2 regions of the Streptomyces sp. NPDC043878 genome follow, and region 1 is predicted to be linked to the other one. Evidence: riboswitches for the same ligand, from Rfam matches in the RefSeq annotation. Region 1 holds a riboswitch; the other holds the start of a gene.
What was found. A riboswitch is a leader RNA that binds a small molecule or an ion and turns the genes downstream of it on or off. The one in region 1 is predicted to bind glycine.
Positions count from the first base shown of each region.

Region 2: it holds a riboswitch for glycine, as region 1 does, so the genes downstream of both, gcvP (aminomethyl-transferring glycine dehydrogenase) here and gcvT (glycine cleavage system aminomethyltransferase GcvT) in region 1, are expected to answer to the same signal.

Region 1 covers NZ_JBWKDW010000016.1:149,792-158,642, forward strand. Annotated here, with positions in the region: gene AC07AZ_RS22910 (ABC transporter substrate-binding protein) at 1-747, opposite strand, end outside; gene AC07AZ_RS22915 (ABC transporter permease) at 806-1,804, opposite strand; gene AC07AZ_RS22920 (enhanced serine sensitivity protein SseB C-terminal domain-containing protein) at 2,201-3,004, opposite strand; gene AC07AZ_RS22925 (enhanced serine sensitivity protein SseB) at 3,130-3,921, opposite strand; gene AC07AZ_RS22930 (AAA family ATPase) at 3,991-4,665, opposite strand; glycine riboswitch at 4,837-4,935, shown strand; glycine riboswitch at 4,936-5,048, shown strand; gene gcvT (glycine cleavage system aminomethyltransferase GcvT) at 5,086-6,204, shown strand; gene gcvH (glycine cleavage system protein GcvH) at 6,404-6,781, shown strand; gene glyA (serine hydroxymethyltransferase) at 6,796-8,094, shown strand; gene AC07AZ_RS22950 (L-serine ammonia-lyase) at 8,205-8,851, shown strand, end outside.
Region 2 covers NZ_JBWKDW010000015.1:7,125-15,975, forward strand. Annotated here, with positions in the region: gene ftsR (transcriptional regulator FtsR) at 1-318, shown strand, start outside; gene AC07AZ_RS21235 (bifunctional nuclease family protein) at 402-875, shown strand; gene AC07AZ_RS21240 (MerR family transcriptional regulator) at 1,137-1,781, shown strand; gene AC07AZ_RS21245 (DNA polymerase IV) at 1,868-3,370, shown strand; gene AC07AZ_RS21250 (PRC-barrel domain-containing protein) at 3,292-3,663, opposite strand; glycine riboswitch at 3,778-3,872, shown strand; gene gcvP (aminomethyl-transferring glycine dehydrogenase) at 4,051-6,936, shown strand; gene AC07AZ_RS21260 (TOBE domain-containing protein) at 6,997-7,416, opposite strand; gene AC07AZ_RS21265 (TOBE domain-containing protein) at 7,550-7,948, opposite strand; gene AC07AZ_RS21270 (APC family permease) at 8,216-8,851, opposite strand, start outside.

The sequences.
Region 1 (8,851 bases):
GACGGCCTGCTTGCCCTCGTCGTAGCTCTGGAACTGGTACGAACCCGAGGACACGATGTTCTTGACGTAGTCGATGCCCTTGTCCTTCGCCTCGGGCACCGGGGCCGTCTGAGGCGTCGCGACCAGGTAGTCGAACTCCTGGAACGCCGTCTTCAGGTGGAAGACGACCGTGTTGTCGTCCGGCGTCTCGATGGACGACAGACCCTTCTTGTCCTTGTAGGGACCCTTGTACTTGTCGCCGCCCTGGAGGAACTGCTGGAAGTAGTTCGGGCCGAGGGAGAGCACGTCACGCGCGAAGTTGGAGCGCTCGACCGCGTACTTGACGTCCTTGGACGTGATCGCGGTGCCGTCCTGGTACTTCAGGCCGGTACGCAGCTTGTACGTCCAGGTCTTGCCGCCGTCCGACGGCACACCCGCGCTCGCGGCGAGGTCCGGGACCAGCTCGTTGCCCTTCTCGCCCGCGGCGGGCTTGAAGGTCATCAGCGGGCGGGCGTAGAGCCGGCTCAGGTTGTACATGTACGCGTAGTACGTGTTGCCGGGGTCGAAGGAGTCCGGCACGTCCGAGTACTCGTACGTGACCGTGCCCCCCTTCTTGGTCGAGGCGTTGACGACGTCCTTGGTCGCTGCGTTGGCCCCAGCCGACTTGCTTCCGTCGTTGTCATTCGTGTCATCGGCCTTGCTGCAGCCTGCGATGAGCAGGCTCGCTCCGCCGATGGCCGCAACTGCGGCCAGCGCTGACCTTCGCATGATGGTCTGCTTCCCCTCCATTGGTGAAAACTTGATGGACTCTCGCTGTAGCCGCTGGTCAGCGGCTGCGCGGGTCGAGAGCGTCGCGGAGACCGTCGCCGAGCAGGTTGAACGCCAGCACGGTCACGAAGATGGCGAGGCCGGGCACGATCATGTACTGCGGATCGACCTGGTAGAAGTCGACGGCCTGGTTGAGCATGCCGCCCCACGACGCCTGCGGGGGCTGGATGCCGACACCGAGGAAGCTCAGGCTGGCCTCGAAGAGGATGTTGGTCGGGATGAGCAGCGTCGAGTAGACGATGATCGGGCCGACCAGGTTCGGGAGCAGCTCCCGGAACAGGATGTACGGGCCCTTGGCGCCCATGCCGCGGGAGGCGTCCACGAACTCCCGCTCGCGCAGGGCCAGCGTCTGGCCGCGGACGATGCGGCCGAGGTAGGGCCAGTTGAAGAAGCCGATGACGAAGATCAGCACGCTGATGTGCAGCGGCAGGCCCTCCAGGCCGAAGGCGCCGCCCTGCAGCGTGGCCGAGATGGCGATGGCGAACAGCAGCAGCGGGAAGGCGAGGAAGGTGTCCATCAGCCGGCTGATGACGGTGTCGACCCGGCCGCCGTAGTAGCCGGCGACGACGCCGAGGACCGCGCCGATCGTGTTGGACAGGATCGTGGCGCCGAAGGCGACGACCAGGGAGACCCAGGAACCCTCGAGGATGCGGGTGGCGATGTCACGGCCGAACTTCGGCTCCACACCGAGCGGGTGGTCCCAGCTCATGCCACCCCAGGCGCCCTTGGGCAGCGAGGTGTTGGGGTCGATCAGGTCCTGGTGGAAGGCGTTGGGGTCCAGGCCGAACAGGGCCTGGATGGGCCGGGAGAGCACCGCGACCAGGATCAGCAGGACGACGATGACACCGCCGGCGACGGCGATGCGGTCCCTCTTGAAGCGGGACCAGGCGATCTGTCCAAGGGAACGGCCCTCGATCTGCCCCTTCCCGGCGCCGATGAGCACAGCCTCCGGCTGCGCCTCGGCTGCCGCCCCGGTGGTCTCGATCGGTGCGGTCACAGTGACCTGACCCCTCTCGCCGGTGGTGACCGGCCCCATTTACCGCCGCTGTCGGCGGCTCGATCTGCTGGTACTGGTGCGTGGCGGCCGCGGTGGGTACGGCCACCGCCACGCTGATCCCGCGCTGATGTCGCTCAGGGGATCGACGGCCTCGCGCCTGAGAGGCGAGTCTTCAACGGCTTCACGATCACGTGCCAGACCTGATGGAGAAAGTATGCGCAACTGTGATGCTATCTGGGGGATTCCGTTATGCGGACAGTGGGTAACGGGGGTCGGACGTGTGTCAGTTGGGACAACCGGGACAGAAGGGTAGGTTCCACCCACATCTACGCGCGGAGAACTGTGCGTGAGGCCGCGGTCACCGAAATGCGGACGCGGCGGCCGTCCGATTCCGGATCAGTATCCGCCCTGGGCCGGCGGATACCCGTAGCCGGCCGCCGGGGCCGGCGCCTGGGACGGCGCGGCGTGCGCCTCCCGGTCGTAGAACGGCCGGGCGCTCGCCCGCATCCACATCGCGACCGGGTCGTACTCGTCGGACATCGCCACCGTCGACACCGGCAGCCCGTCCGGGACGGCGCCGATGGACTGCTGCATCATCGCCCGCACCGAGTCCACCGCGGGCGGACTGGTGTCGTACACGTCCAGGCCGATGGCCAGATACGGCGCCCCCAGCGCGGGCTGCACCCAGGCGCGCCGCAACGCGCGGACGGCCGGGGTGCGGTGGGCGTTCTGTACGAGCAGGGCGTAGAACTGCGGGATCTCGATGCCCGGTTCGGACAGCCGGAGCGGCCCGGCGGGCTGGCGCTCCAGGCCGGTCGTGATCCGCCGCAGGTCCAGCCAGGGGATGCCGAGTCCGCCGCCGGGGGCGTGCGGGTTCAGCCAGAGGCCGTAGTGGTCGGGATAGAGGGTGCGGGCCACGTCCAGGGCGTCGACCACTTCGTACGACCGGTTCCAGCCGCTGGCCGAGAGCTCCTGGGCGGAGGTGACACAGGGGGCGTAGCCGTGGCCGTCGACCTCCATGTTCCCGTACTGGGCGTCGGGCGACCCGGCCTGGCCGTGCCACAGGAGCATCCAGACCTGGCCGGAGGAAGGGGTCGCGAGGGCGCGGAGCAGCGCCTCGTAGGCGTCGTAACGCCCGGGCGTCACTTGGCGCAGCATGTGCTCGACCTGCCCGGCCGCGGCGGTGCCGCTCGCGCTCACCTGTTACCGCCCCTTCGGAAGACTCCGGATATGAAACCAGCTTAGGCGGCCCGGCCGACAGCGACCGCCCAGGAGCGCACGGCTCATCGCCCTCCCGCGGCCGCGGCCCCCGGCGGCAGCGGCACCTAGGGACCGTACTGCCAGAAGGGGCGGACCTGTCCGCGCAACCACTCGGCGACCGGGTCCTGGGTCAGGTCCATCAGCACCAGGTTGACCGGCCAGGGAACCGGGACGCGGGCCAGGGCGCGGCCCAGCGCCTCCGTCGGCAGGGCCCTCAAGTCGCCCTCCCACTGGGAGAGTTCGACGCCGACGAACATCACCGGGTCGGCCGTCTCGATGGCGGCGAGGCAGCGGCGGGCGGTGCGCACGACGCCCGTCGAGGCGAACTCGGCCGACGCGGCGGCCAGGAAGTCCACCGGGTCGTCCTGCCAGTCGGGTTCGAAGAGCCGGACCCGGCCGCCGGTCGCCGGGCCGTCCAGCGGGGTCCGTCCAGCGCGGCACAGTTCGGCCACGGCGGGCGGCGGCAGCGGCACGCCGACCATGCCGTCCGGATTGACCGCGATGCCCACCTGCGGTGGCAGACCGCGCGCGAACTCCACGGCGGGCGCGATCGTGTACGCCAGGTGCGAGCCGGTGACCTGCCGGAACTGCTCCTCGGAGCTGAAGACCGGCACGTAGGTCTGGCCCTCGATCTCCAGCGTGGGCAGGTCGAGCGGGCCGCTGCGGGGACCACCGCCGGCGGGCAGCGGCACCCAGACGAAGCTGCGGCCGAGCACCTCGATGATCCGCCCCCCGGCCGCGGGCATGCCGAGGGCGGCGGAGAGCACCTCCTCCAGCTCGTTGCCGGGCCATCCGCCGTGCGGATGGGGGTGTGCCTGCGCCGGGAAGTTCGCGGGAAAGTCCGCCGGGAAGTCCATCTGTGTCTGACCGCCTGCCGAGAACCACTGGTTGGCTGGAAAGGCTATCGGGTGGCGCCCCGCGCCGGGTCAGCCGGTGAAACCGATCCGGCCGAGCACGTCCACCGCGTCGCGGTCCAGCAGGACCGCCGAACCGCAGCCGTCGGGCAGGTCGCCCCGCTCCGCCGAGCGCAGCAGCCGGCCGGCCGCCGTGCGGTGGCGCAGGAAGGCGTAGCGGGAGACGCCCCGGCCGCGCTCGCGCTGGCCGGCCCGCGCGGTCTCGGGCGGGACGTCGAGCACCAGCAGATGGAGGGTGCCGCCCCGGCGGCGGGCCGCGCGGGCCAGCCAGCCGCGCACCCACGCCTGCGTGCCGCAGTCGTGCACGACGACGCCCTCGCCGGTGCGCAGGGCGCGGCGCAGCCCGGCGTAGTGGGCCAGCCGTACGAGCGGCCGGTAGAGGGCGTACGGCAGCAGGCGCGGCGTCCGGGAGTCCCAGCGGTCGCGGGTGTCCTGGGAGTCGACGCGCAGGCCGCGCACGGTACGCCGCATGAGCGTGGACTTGCCGCTGCCGGGCAGCCCGGTGATCACGACGAGGTCGCGGGGTCCGAAGAGGAGGGCGTGCGGGCTGTGGCCGCCGCGCTCGCGCAGGTCGCGCAGGACGGGTGCCGGGCGTGCCCCGCACGCCCCGCGGGCCGGGGCCGAAGGCTGCTCGGGCAGCGCGACGGCCGAGGTCGCGGCGTACGCAGTGGTCCTCTTCACCGTGATCGTCCTCCCCTGGGGTGGGCACGAGTACCCTCCCCGCCAAGTGTAAAGAGAAGGCAATGCGCGGTGTCTCGCGTTTTCGTGCGCTTCCTGCCACAAGCCGGTCACAGAGGTGGTCTGCCAGGTTCGGGTGAGCCGTGCAATGATGGCCGCGCCAACTGCATACCGGCCGCTTGAATCCGCGCGGGAGAGTCCTCGGCAGCACGTCGCCGGGGCGCCGAAGGAGCAAGTCCCTCCCTTGAATCTCTCAGGCCCCGTTACCGCGCGGGCGAGGCACATCTGAAAAGCGGGCCGCTGCGACAGTGGCTCCACCCAAGGTGCAAACCATGACGACCGTTTCGCGGGTCATGGCGAACCTCTCAGGTTCCGATGACAGATGGGGAGGAACGACCTCGCCGTCATGCCCTGGGAGACGACCGACCGATGAGCAGTACCGCACCCCGTCATACCGCGCTCGACGCCCTGCACCGTTCGCTGGGCGCGACGATGACCGACTTCGCCGGCTGGGACATGCCGCTGCGCTACGGCTCCGAGCGCGACGAACACAACGCCGTACGCACCCGGGCCGGTCTCTTCGACCTCTCGCACATGGGTGAGATCACCGTCACCGGCCCGGAGGCCGTGGCCCTGCTGGACTTCGCCCTGGTCGGCAACATGGGCACGATCGGCGTGGGCCGCGCCCGCTACACCATGATCTGCCGGCCGGACGGCGGCATCCTCGACGACCTGATCGTGTACCGGCTCCAGGAGCGGGAGTACATGGTCGTCGCCAACGCCTCCAACGCCCAGGTGGTCCTGGACGCCCTGGTGGAGCGGGCCGCGGGCTTCGACGCCGAGGTACGCGACGACCGCGACGGCTACGCGCTGCTCGCCGTGCAGGGCCCCGAGTCCCCCGGCATCCTGAAGTCGCTCACCGACGCCGACCTGGACGGCCTGAAGTACTACGCGGGCCTGCCCGGCACCGTCGCCGGCGTCCCCGCGCTGATCGCGCGCACCGGATACACCGGTGAGGACGGCTTCGAGCTGTTCGTGAAGCCGGAGCACGCCGTCGAGCTGTGGCAGGCGCTGACCAGGGCCGGCGAGGGCGCCGGCCTGGTCCCCTGCGGCCTGTCCTGCCGGGACACGCTGCGCCTGGAGGCGGGCATGCCGCTGTACGGGCACGAGCTGTCGACCTCGCTCACCCCCTTCGACGCCGGGCTCGGCCGGGTGGTGAAGTTCGAGAAGGAGGGCGACTTCGTGGGGCGCGAGGCGCTGAGCGAGGCCGCCGAGCGTTCGGCCGGAACCCCGCCGCGCGTCCTGGTCGGCCTGGTCGCCGAGGGCCGCCGCGTCCCGCGCGCCGGGTACCCCGTGGTCGCCGGCGGCGAGGTGATCGGCGAGGTCACCTCCGGCGCCCCCTCCCCCACGCTCGGCCGGCCGATCGCGATGGCGTACGTCGACGCGGCGCACGCGCGGCCGGGTTCACCCGGGGTCGGCGTGGACATCCGGGGCACCCACGAGCCCTACGAGGTCGTGGCTCTGCCGTTCTACAAGCGGCGGAAGTGACACTGTCGTCCCACCGGCCGGCGGACGTGACACCGTCGGCCTCGGCACGGCCGTCACCGTCCCGGCCGTGACCGTCGCGGCCGCCATCCGCACGGCCGCAGCCGTCCGCACGTGATGTCGGGCACATCGTGCCTGCTCACGCGTGTTCACCCCCCTTCCCATTCACCAGCACTCCCCCGCGTACAGGAGAATTCAGGCCATGAGCAACCCCCAGCAGCTGCGCTACAGCAAAGAGCACGAGTGGCTGTCGGCCGCCGCGGACGGCGTCGCGACGGTCGGCATCACCGAGCACGCGGCCAACGCGCTCGGCGACGTGGTCTTCGTCCAGCTCCCGGACGCCGGTGCCACCGTGACCGCGGGCGAGACCATCGGCGAGCTGGAGTCGACCAAGTCGGTCAGCGACCTGTACTCCCCGGTGTCCGGCGAGGTCACCGAGGTCAACGAGGACGTCGTCAACGACCCGTCGCTGGTGAACTCCGCTCCCTTCGAGGGCGGGTGGCTGTTCAAGGTACGCGTGACGGACGAGCCGGCCGACCTGCTCTCCGCCGACGAGTACACCGCCTTTTCCGCCGGCTGAGGAGTCGTAGCCCCATGTCCGATCACACGTCGCACCTGAACACGCCGCTGCACGAGCTCGACCCGGAGATCGCCGCCGCGGTCGACGCCGAACTGCGGCGCCAGCAGTCCACGCTCGAGATGATCGCCTCGGAGAACTTCGCCCCGGTGGCGGTCATGGAGGCGCAGGGCTCGGTCCTCACCAACAAGTACGCCGAGGGCTACCCGGGCCGCCGCTACTACGGCGGCTGCGAGCACGTCGACGTCGCCGAGCAGATCGCGATCGACCGGGTCAAGGAGCTGTTCGGCGCCGAGTACGCCAACGTGCAGCCGCACTCGGGTGCCTCCGCCAACCAGGCCGCCCTGTTCGCGCTGGCCCAGCCCGGCGACACCATCCTCGGCCTGGACCTGGCGCACGGCGGCCACCTGACCCACGGGATGCGGCTGAACTTCTCCGGCAAGCAGTTCAACGTGGTCGCCTACCACGTGGAGGACTCCGGCCTGGTCGACATGGCCGAGGTCGAGCAGCTCGCCAAGGAGCACCGCCCGAAGGTGATCATCGCCGGCTGGTCGGCGTATCCGCGGCAGCTGGACTTCGCGGAGTTCCGCCGGATCGCGGACGAGGTCGGCGCCTATCTGTGGGTCGACATGGCGCACTTCGCGGGCCTGGTCGCGGCCGGACTCCACCCGAACCCGGTGGAGTACGCGGACGTCGTCACCTCCACCACCCACAAGACGCTGGGCGGCCCGCGCGGCGGCATCATCCTGGCGAAGCAGGACTTCGCCAAGAAGCTCAACTCGTCGGTCTTCCCCGGCTTCCAGGGCGGTCCCCTGGAGCACGTGATCGCGGCGAAGGCGGTGTCCTTCAAGGTCGCGGCGAGCGAGGAGTTCAAGGAGCGCCAGCGGCGTACGGTGGAGGGCGCGCGGCTGCTGGCCGAGCGCCTGACGGCTCCGGACGCCCGCGAGGCCGGCGTGAACGTGCTGTCCGGCGGCACCGACGTGCACCTGATCCTGGTCGACCTGCGCGAGTCCGAGCTGGACGGCCGGCAGGCCGAGGACCGCCTCCACGAGGTGGGCATCACCGTCAACCGCAACGCCGTCCCGAACGACCCGCGGCCGCCGATGGTGACCTCCGGTCTGCGCATCGGCACGCCGGCCCTCGCCACCCGCGGCTTCACGGCCGAGGACTTCGCGGAGGTCGCGGACATCATCGCGGAGACCCTCAAGGCGCCCGCCTCCTTCGGGGAGGCCGACGTGGCAGCCCTGAAGACCCGGGTGACGGCCCTGGCCGAGAAGCACCCGCTGTATCCCACGCTGGGCAGCCAGTCCCGTTAGTCGGGCAGCCAGTCCCGTTTGTTCGGGGCACCGCGCACACTGGAAGCACATGCTGCTGCGGCGCGCGCGGTGCCCCGCCCCATGTTCCACCCCCGTTTTGAGGAGTCACCGTGGCCATCTCGGTCTTCGACCTGTTCTCGATCGGCATCGGCCCGTCCAGCTCCCACACGGTCGGCCCGATGCGGGCGGCGCGCTTGTTCGCCCTCCGACTGCGCAACGAGGACCTGCTGGGCTCCGTCGCCTCGGCCCGCGCCGAGCTGTACGGCTCCCTCGGCGCGACCGGCCACGGCCACGGCACCCCCAAGGCGGTGCTGCTCGGCCTGGAGGGCGCCTCCCCGCGGACGGTGGACGTGGAGGGCGCGGACGAACGGGTCGAGCGGATCAGGCAGGACGGCCGCCTCCGCCTCCTGGACGAGCACGAGATCCCCTTCTCCTTCGACGACGACCTCGTCCTGCACCGCCGTAAGACCCTGCCCTACCACGCGAACGGCATGACCCTGTGGGCGTACGACGCCTCGGGGGCGGAGCTGCTGTCCAAGACGTACTACTCGGTGGGCGGCGGCTTCGTCGTCGACGAGGACGCGGTCGGCGCCGACCGCATCAAGCTGGACGACACCGTCCTCAAGTACCCCTTCCGCACGGGCGACGAGCTGCTGCGCCTGACGCAGGAGACGGGTCTGTCGATCTCCGCGCTGATGCTGGAGAACGAGCGGGCCTGGCGCACGGAGGACGAGATCCGCACCGGTCTCCTGGAGAT
Region 2 (8,851 bases), on a different contig from region 1:
CGGGACCTCGAGGAGTGGGAGTCGTACGGACTCATCGCAGCGCTGCCGGACGGAACCTACGACGCCGAGACGGTGACGGTGGCGTCGCTGGTCGCCGAGCTGGGCCGGTTCGGGATCGAGCCGCGGCACCTGCGGGTGATGAAGGCCGCCGCGGACCGTGAGGCCGGTCTCGTGGACCAGGTGGTGGCTCCACTGCGGCGTCATCGCAATCCGCAGACCCGGGTGCACGCGGAGGCCCGCACCCGGGAACTGGCGGGACTCGCGGTGAAGCTCCACTCGGCGCTGGTCCAGACCGCGCTCGGCGTGCGGCTGCCCTGACGGGGCGGTGCGCGGAGGCCCGATCGACCGCCCGTTCCGGGCCCGACTACCCAAACGTCCCGGGCACGGCCTAGGGTTGCTGTGTGAACGAGCTCGATGTCGTAGGTGTCCGGGTCGAAATGCCCTCCAACCAACCGATCGTGCTCCTGCGTGAAGTGGGAGGCGACCGCTACCTCCCCATCTGGATCGGACCGGGGGAGGCGACGGCCATCGCCTTCGCCCAGCAGGGCATGGCCCCCGCGCGACCGCTGACCCACGACCTGTTCAAGGACGTGCTGGAGGCCGTCGGCCAGGAGCTCACGGAAGTACGCATCACGGACCTGCGTGACGGCGTCTTCTACGCGGAGCTGGTCTTCGCGAGCGGTGTGGAGGTGAGCGCGCGCCCGTCGGACGCCATAGCGCTGGCCCTGCGCACGGGTACCCCGATCTACGGGAGCGACGGCGTGCTCGACGACGCCGGTATCGCCATCCCCGACGAACAGGAGGACGAAGTGGAGAAGTTCCGCGAGTTCCTCGACCAGATCTCCCCCGAGGACTTCGGTACCAGCAGCCAGTGAGTGCGGCGGCGGGCTGTTCGAGACGGACCGGTGCACGGCTCGGGCCGTGGTGGACATCGCCTCAAATGCCGGCATTTGCCAGCGGCGCGTGAGAGCGTCCTGCGGCCCGCTTCGGGCACATTCGGCTAGCCTTTCCCCGCGGCGGGGTGCGGGAAACCACTCCTAGGGTGATTATCACTCGGCGTGCCGAGTGTGGCGATCGTTGACGCACCCCTGGTGACTGCCTACCGTCGAGAAGGCAGGTCAAGGACGGAGGTCGGCGTGAGAAGCAGCGGCGACGGTACGGCTGGGGGTGCTCCCGGACGCAGTCTCGGAGCGAGCGGTCCGTACCCGCTTCACAGCAGCGCGGCCGATCACGCTCCGCAGCGACCGGCGGCGGTGCCGAGCAGCGGAGGGGCGACGTCCATGGCGTCCGAGGAGATCGGCTACCGGGGCCCGACGGCCTGCGCGGCCGCCGGTATCACCTACCGGCAACTGGACTACTGGGCGCGCACCGGGCTCGTCGAGCCGAGCGTGCGGCCCGCACACGGGTCGGGGACACAGCGGCTGTACAGCTTCCGGGACGTCGTGGTCCTGAAGGTCGTCAAGCGCTTTCTCGACACCGGGGTGTCCCTGCAGAACATCCGCACCGCGGTCCAGCACCTCAGGGAGCGGGGCTTCAGCGACCTGGAGCGCATGACCCTGATGAGCGACGGCGCCTCGGTCTACGAGTGCACCTCGCCCGACGAGGTGCACGCGCTGCTCCAGGGCGGACAGGGCGTGTTCGGTATCGCGGTCGGCGTGGTGTGGCGGGATGTGGACAGCGCTCTCTCCCAGCTGCACGGCGAGCGGGTCGACACCGGCGAGACCCTGCTGGGACACAACCCGGCGGACGAGTTGGCGCGGCGGCGCAACCGGGCCGTCTGACCGCGCCCCGCTCGTTCGGGCCGCGTCACGCTCCCCGGGACCCTGGTGAGTCGGCATTGTCAGTGGCGTAGGGCAGCATCGGAGTTGTGAGAACCACGCCCACGATCCTGCATCTCGACATGGATGCCTTCTTCGCCTCGGCGGAGCAGGCGTCCAAGCCGAGCCTGCGCGGGAAGGCCGTCGTGGTCGGCGGGCTGGGGCCGCGCGGGGTGGTGGCGACCGCGTCGTACGAGGCGCGGGTGTTCGGTGTCCATTCGGCGATGCCCATGGCCCAGGCGCGGCGGCTCGCCCCGAACGCCGCCTACCTCGTGCCGCGGTTCGGGTTCTACCGGTTGATCAGCGAGCAGGTGATGGGGCTCCTGCGCGCCCTGTCGCCGCTGGTGGAGCCGCTCAGCCTGGACGAGGCGTTCGTGGACCTGGAAGCCGGGGGAGCGGCCTGGGACGAGGCGTCGGCGCGGCTGGTGGGGGTGCGGCTGCGCGCGGACATACGGGCCTTCACCGGGCTCACCGGATCGGTGGGGCTCGCGGCCTGCAAGATGCTCGCGAAGATCGCCTCCGAGCAGGCCAAGCCGGACGGGCTGGTGGTGATCGAGCCGGGCACCGAGCGGTCCCTGCTGGGCCCGCTGCCGGTGCGGACGCTGCCGGGGGTCGGTCCCGCGACGGGTGATCACCTGCGGCGGGCCGGGATCACCACGGTCGCCGAGATCGCCGAGGCGGGTGAGGACGAACTCGTGCGTCTGCTGGGCAGGTCCCACGGGCACGCGTTGTACGCCATGGCGCTGGCGCACGACGAGCGGCCGGTGGTGGCCGAGCGGGAGACGAAGTCGGTGTCCGTGGAGGACACCTACGACGTGGACATCCACGACCGGACCCGGGTGGGCCTTGAGGTGCGGCGGCTGGCGGACCGCTGCGTGCGGCGGCTGCGGGAGGCAGGGCTGTCGGGGCGGACGATCGTGCTGAAGGTGCGCCGGTACGACTTCTCCACCTTGACCCGGTCGGAGACCCTGCGCGGGCCCACCGACGACCCGGCGGTCGTCCGGGAGGCGGCGGCCCGGCTGCTGGACTCGGTGGACACCACGGGCGGGGTCCGGCTGCTGGGCGTGGGGGTCTCCGGGCTCGCCGACTACACGCAGGAGGACCTGTTCGCGCAGGCGGCGGGAGCGCTGACGGACGATCCGGCGGAGGAGGGCGAGGACCGGCCGGCCGAGGAGGAGCGGGCGCCGGCTGAACGACGGTGGCCCGCGGGCCACGACGTACGGCACGCCGGGTACGGACACGGATGGGTGCAGGGCAGCGGACTGGGGCGGGTCACCGTGCGGTTCGAGACGCCCGACTCGGAGCCCGGGCGGGTGCGGACCTTCCGGACCGACGACCCGGAGCTGGAGCCGGCGGACCCGCTGCCGCTCGTGCGGTCCGTGCCGCCTGCCGCGTCAGCACGGCCTGTGCCGGCCGCGCCGGTCGGGCCGGCGGTCGGGTCGCGAAGACCCGGCGGGCCGGGGGCCGAGGTGTCTCAGGAGTCGTCGGAGCCCGCGAGCTTGCCGAAGTCGCGGTCGGGGAACGCCGGAGGCGCGGCCACGTCCAGGCCGTAGTGGTGGTAGAGCTGGAGTTCCTGTTCCGGCGAGAGGTGGCGCCCGACGCCGAAGTCGGGGGCGTCCTTGATCAGGGCGCGTTCGAAGGGGACGTGCAGGGTGCCCTCGATCAGCCTGCTGGGCTCCAGGGGCACGAACGCGTCCCTGCTGAACAGGCCGGTCCGTATGGCTGCCCACTCCGGGACGCCGGTCGCGTCGTCGAGGTACACCTCGTCGATCGTGCCGATCTTGGTCCCGTCGCGGTCGAACGCCTTGCGGCCGATCAGGTGGCGCGGATCGATGTCGGTCTGCACGGTCCCTCCATGTGGTCGCAACTCATCCGTAAGCACTACGAAAGAGCACTTTCAACGAGGGGGCCACTCGAAAGTTCGGGCGTTGACCTCGCTGGTAGGCTGGCAGGCGGCTGCTGACCCCGTGCGGGAGAGTCCTCCAGAGACCATGGAGGCGCCGAAGGAGCAAATCCTCCCCGGAATCTCTCAGGCCCACGTACCGCACGGACGAGGTCACTCTGGAAAGCAGGGCGGAGGCCGACGGCTTCCGTTCTCACCGACGGTGAAAGCCGGGAGTGCCCTCGGGCGCCCCGGTGAAGCTCTCAGGTCGAGATGACAGAGGGGGAGGCCGTCGGGGTACCCGCGCCGGGGTACCCCTCGAAGGTCGCGTCAGACCAGGAGGCCTCCGCAATGACCGCCCATCGTATTCCGCTCTCCGAGCTCGAACAGGGAATCCCCTTCGAGCAGCGCCACATCGGCCCCGACCACGAGGCCCGCGCCAAGATGCTCGCCCAGGTCGGCTACGGCTCCCTCGACGAGCTCACGGCCGCCGCGGTCCCGGATGTGATCAAGAACGCCGACGCGCTGGACCTGCCGGGTGCCCGGACCGAGGCCGAGGTGCTGGCGGAGCTGCGTGCGCTGGCCGATCGCAACCAGGTCCTGGCCCCGATGATCGGGCTCGGGTACCACGGGACCTTCACGCCGCCGGTGATCCTGCGCAACGTCATGGAGAACCCGGCCTGGTACACGGCCTACACGCCCTACCAGCCGGAGATCTCCCAGGGGCGGCTCGAGGCCCTGCTGAACTTCCAGACCATGGTCGCCGAGCTGACCGGGCTGCCCACCTCCGGCGCCTCGCTGCTCGACGAGGGCACCGCGGCCGCCGAGGCGGTGGCGCTGTCCCGGCGCATGGGCCGCAACAAGAAGGGCCTGTTCCTGGTCGACGCGGACGCCCTGCCCCAGACCATCGCCGTGATCCAGACCCGTGCCGAACCGGCCGGCGTCGAGGTGGTCGTCGCCGACCTGAGCGAGGGCATCCCGGCCGGGATCGCCGAGCGTGAGATCAACGGTGTGCTGCTGCAGTACCCGGGCGCCTCCGGCGCCGTACGGGACATCAAGCCGGTCATCGACCAGGCGCACGAGCTCGGCGCGCTCGTCACCGTGGCGGCCGACCTGCTCGCCCTCACCCTGCTGAGGTCGCCCGGTGAGCTCGGCGCGGACATCGCGGTCGGCACCACGCAGCGCTTCGGTGTGCCGATGGGCTTCGGCGGGCCGCACGCCGGCTACATGGCGGTGCGCGAGAGCTTCGCGCGCAGCCTGCCCGGCCGGCTCGTGGGCGTCTCCGTCGACGCCGACGGGCACAAGGCCTATCGGCTCGCCCTGCAGACGCGTGAGCAGCACATCCGCCGCGAGAAGGCCACGAGCAACATCTGCACCGCCCAGGTGCTGCTCGCCGTGATGGCCGGCATGTACGCCGTCTACCACGGACCCGAGGGACTCAGGGGCATCGCGCGGCGCACGCACCGCTACGCTGCGATCCTCGCCGCGGGCCTGGAGGCCGGCGGGGTCGAGCTCGTGCACGGCAACTACTTCGACACCGTCACCGCCCGGGTGCCGGGCCGCGCCGCGCAGGTCGTCTCCGCCGCCCGCGACCACGGCGTCAACCTGCACCTCGTGGACGCCGACCACGTGTCGGTCACCTGCGACGAGACCACCGCGCGGGCCCAGGTCGGCGCGGTGTGGAGCGCGTTCGGGGTCGACGGCGACATCGAGGCGCTGGACGCGGCGACGGGGGACGTCCTGCCGGACGCGCTGCTGCGCACCGACGACTACCTCACCCACCCCGTCTTCCACGAGCACCGTTCCGAGACGGCGATGCTCCGCTACCTGCGCCGGCTCGCCGACCGGGACTACGCGCTCGACCGCGGCATGATCCCGCTGGGCTCCTGCACCATGAAGCTCAACGCGACCACCGAGATGGAGCCCGTCACCTGGCCCGAGTTCGGCCAGCTGCACCCGTTCGCGCCGGTCGAGCAGGCGGAGGGCTACCTGACCCTCATCCGTGAGCTGGAGCAGCGGCTCGCCGAGGTCACCGGCTACGACAACGTGTCGCTCCAGCCCAACGCCGGCTCGCAGGGCGAGCTGGCCGGGCTGCTCGCCGTACGCGGATACCACCGCGCCAACGGCGACGAGCAGCGCACCGTCTGCCTCATCCCGTCCTCCGCGCACGGCACGAACGCCGCGAGCGCCGTGATGGCCGGTATGAAGGTCGTCGTCGTGAGGACCGCCGAGGACGGCGAGATCGACGTGGCGGATCTGCGGGCGAAGATCGAGCAGTACCGCGACGAGCTGTCGGTGCTGATGATCACCTATCCGTCGACGCACGGCGTGTTCGAGGAGCACGTCGCCGACATCTGCGCCCAGGTGCACGAGGCGGGCGGGCAGGTCTACGTCGACGGCGCCAACCTCAACGCGCTGGTGGGGCTGGCCAAGCCGGGGCACTTCGGTGGTGACGTCTCGCACCTCAACCTGCACAAGACGTTCTGCATCCCGCACGGCGGCGGCGGTCCGGGCGTCGGCCCGGTCGGGGTGCGCTCCCACCTGGCGCCGTACCTGCCCAACCACCCGCTCCAGCCGGCCGCCGGCCCGGAGACCGGTGTCGGCCCGATCTCCGCCGCCCCGTGGGGCTCGGCGGGCATCCTGCCGATCTCGTGGGCGTACGTCCGGCTCATGGGCGGCGAGGGGCTGAAGCGGGCCACGCAGGTGGCCGTGCTCAGTGCCAACTACATCGCCAAGCGGCTGGAACCGCACTACCCGGTGCTCTACACCGGTCCCGGCGGTCTGGTCGCGCACGAGTGCATCATCGACCTGCGCCCGCTGACCAAGGCGACCGGCGTCAGCGTCGACGACGTGGCCAAGCGGCTGATCGACTACGGTTTCCACGCGCCGACGATGTCGTTCCCGGTGGCCGGGACGCTCATGATCGAGCCGACCGAGTCCGAGGACCTGATCGAGATCGACCGGTTCTGCGAGGCGATGATCGCCATCCGTGCGGAGATCGAAAAGGTCGGCGCGGGGGAGTGGTCGGCGGAGGACAACCCGCTGCGCAACGCCCCGCACACCGCCGCCGCGCTGGGCGGCGACTGGGAGCACGTGTACACGCGTGCGGAGGCCGTGTTCCCGGCCGGCGTCTCGGCCGCGGACAAGTACTGGCCGCCGGTGCGCCGGATCGACCAGGCCTTCGGCGACCGCAACCTGGTCTGCTCCTGCCCGCCGCTGGACGCGTACGAGGACTGAGATCCCGTAGGTGAAGGGCTCCGCCCGGGCCACAGCGGCCCGGGCGGAGCCCTTCGTGCCTCACCCGGTCGCGAGGGAGAGCTCGGTCGACTTGATCAGGGCGACCACGGGCGTCCCGGCGGTCAGGCCCAGCTCGGCGACGGCGTCCGCGGTGATCGCGGCGGTCAGTTCGCCGCCCTCGACCGTGACCTTCACCGAGGCCATGGCCCCGCCGGTGGCGATGTCCCGCACCGTGCCGGGCAGCCGGTTGCGGATCGAGAGGCCCTCGACCCGGCCGGTGGCGAGCGAGACCTCCGTCGACTTCACCAGGGCCCGTACGGCCGAGCCGGGGGCGAGCCCGAGTTCCTCGACGGCCTCCCGGGTGACCGCCGCGGTGAGGTTCTGGCCGCCGGCCAGACTGACCCCGACCGTGGCCATGACCTCGCCGGGGGTGATGACGGTGACCGTGCCGGGGAGCTGGTTGCGGATGCTCAGGCTCATGGAGTGCGCCTCGCTGACGGTGGGGGGATGCCCGTGGGGGGACGTCCTGGGAAGGTTCCCACCGTAGTCGCGCAGGCGCCGCGTGCCCGGTACGTGCGGGCCGCGTCGCCCTACGGGGGACCGGGCGCCGCGCTCAGACGCGGTCGATGTGCACGTTCGTCGACTTCACGCGGGCGGTGGCCTCCATGCCGACCTCCAGGCCCATCTCCTCCACGGCCTCCCGGGTCAGCAGGGAGACCAGGCGGTGCGGCCCGGCCTGGATCTCGACCTGGGCCGCCACGTCGCCGAGCTTGATCGCGGTGACGATCCCGGGGAAGGCGTTGCGCACGGAGGTGTGGGAGAGGGCCTCCTCCTCACCGCCTCCGGTCCTGGCCAGCTCCACCGAGAACGCGGCCAGGTCCTGGCCCTCGATGACGCGCCGCCCGCTCTCGTCGCGCCGGGTCGCCACCCGGCCCGCGTCCGCCCAGCGGCGGGCGGTGTCCGGGCTCACGCCGAGCAGCCGCGCCGCCTGGCCGATCGTGTAGGACTGCATGGCGATCACGATAGGGGCAGCGGGGCGACGCCGACGGGAGGGGGTCGGCGGGTGGGCGACCGCGGTTCGTCGCCTGTCGGGTGGGGTCCTCCTGACGGTGGGGTGCTGCGGTGTCGCGGCGTGCTGCCGTGCCGGGCGGTGCGCTGCCGTGCCGGGCGGTGCGCTGCCATGGGCGAGTGCCTGCGTGCGTGGGCGTGTCGCCGTATCGGACAGTGCCCGTGCGGGTCCGTACGGTGACCCGCCGCGTCGCCGTGTCCGGTGGATCGCTCAGCCCGTGTGGACCCGGGGGCGGCGGTCGCGGTCCGGCTCCGCCTCGCGCAGGACCTCCCGGGTGACCGGGGCGACCTCGCCCTGGCCGAAGAGGAAGAAGCGCAGGAAGTTGGCGAAGGGGTTGCCCTCGGTCCACTCGAAGTAGATGTGCGGGGTGCAGCGGGTCGAGTCGCGGACGTGCAGGAGCAGCGCGGCGAGGGCGTTGGGGATGGAGGAGGACTCCAGGGTCAGGACGCGGTAGCGGTCGTGGAGGACCTCGCCGCGTACCGTCAGGCTCGCCTCGAACTCGGACGGGTCGAGGACCGTGACCTCGACGAAGACGAAGTCCTCGCCGGGGACGTCGTTGTCCGCCCTGATCTGCTCGATCTTGTCGCGGTACTCGGCCTTGTCGCGCTGCTGGGGTTCGTTGGCGATGAACCGTATCTTGCGGCTGGCCATGTCCCGGATGAAACGTTCCGCCATGGGGTCGAGCGTCACGCTGGTCACGCGCAGCTCGAAGGCGCGGGCCAGCCGGGACAGCAGGGAGACCAGGATGATGCCCGCGATGAAGCAGGCGCCGATCTTCACACCGTCGGGGCGTTCGATGACGTTGACGACCGTGGTGTAGAGGAACACCGCCGAGATCACCGCGAA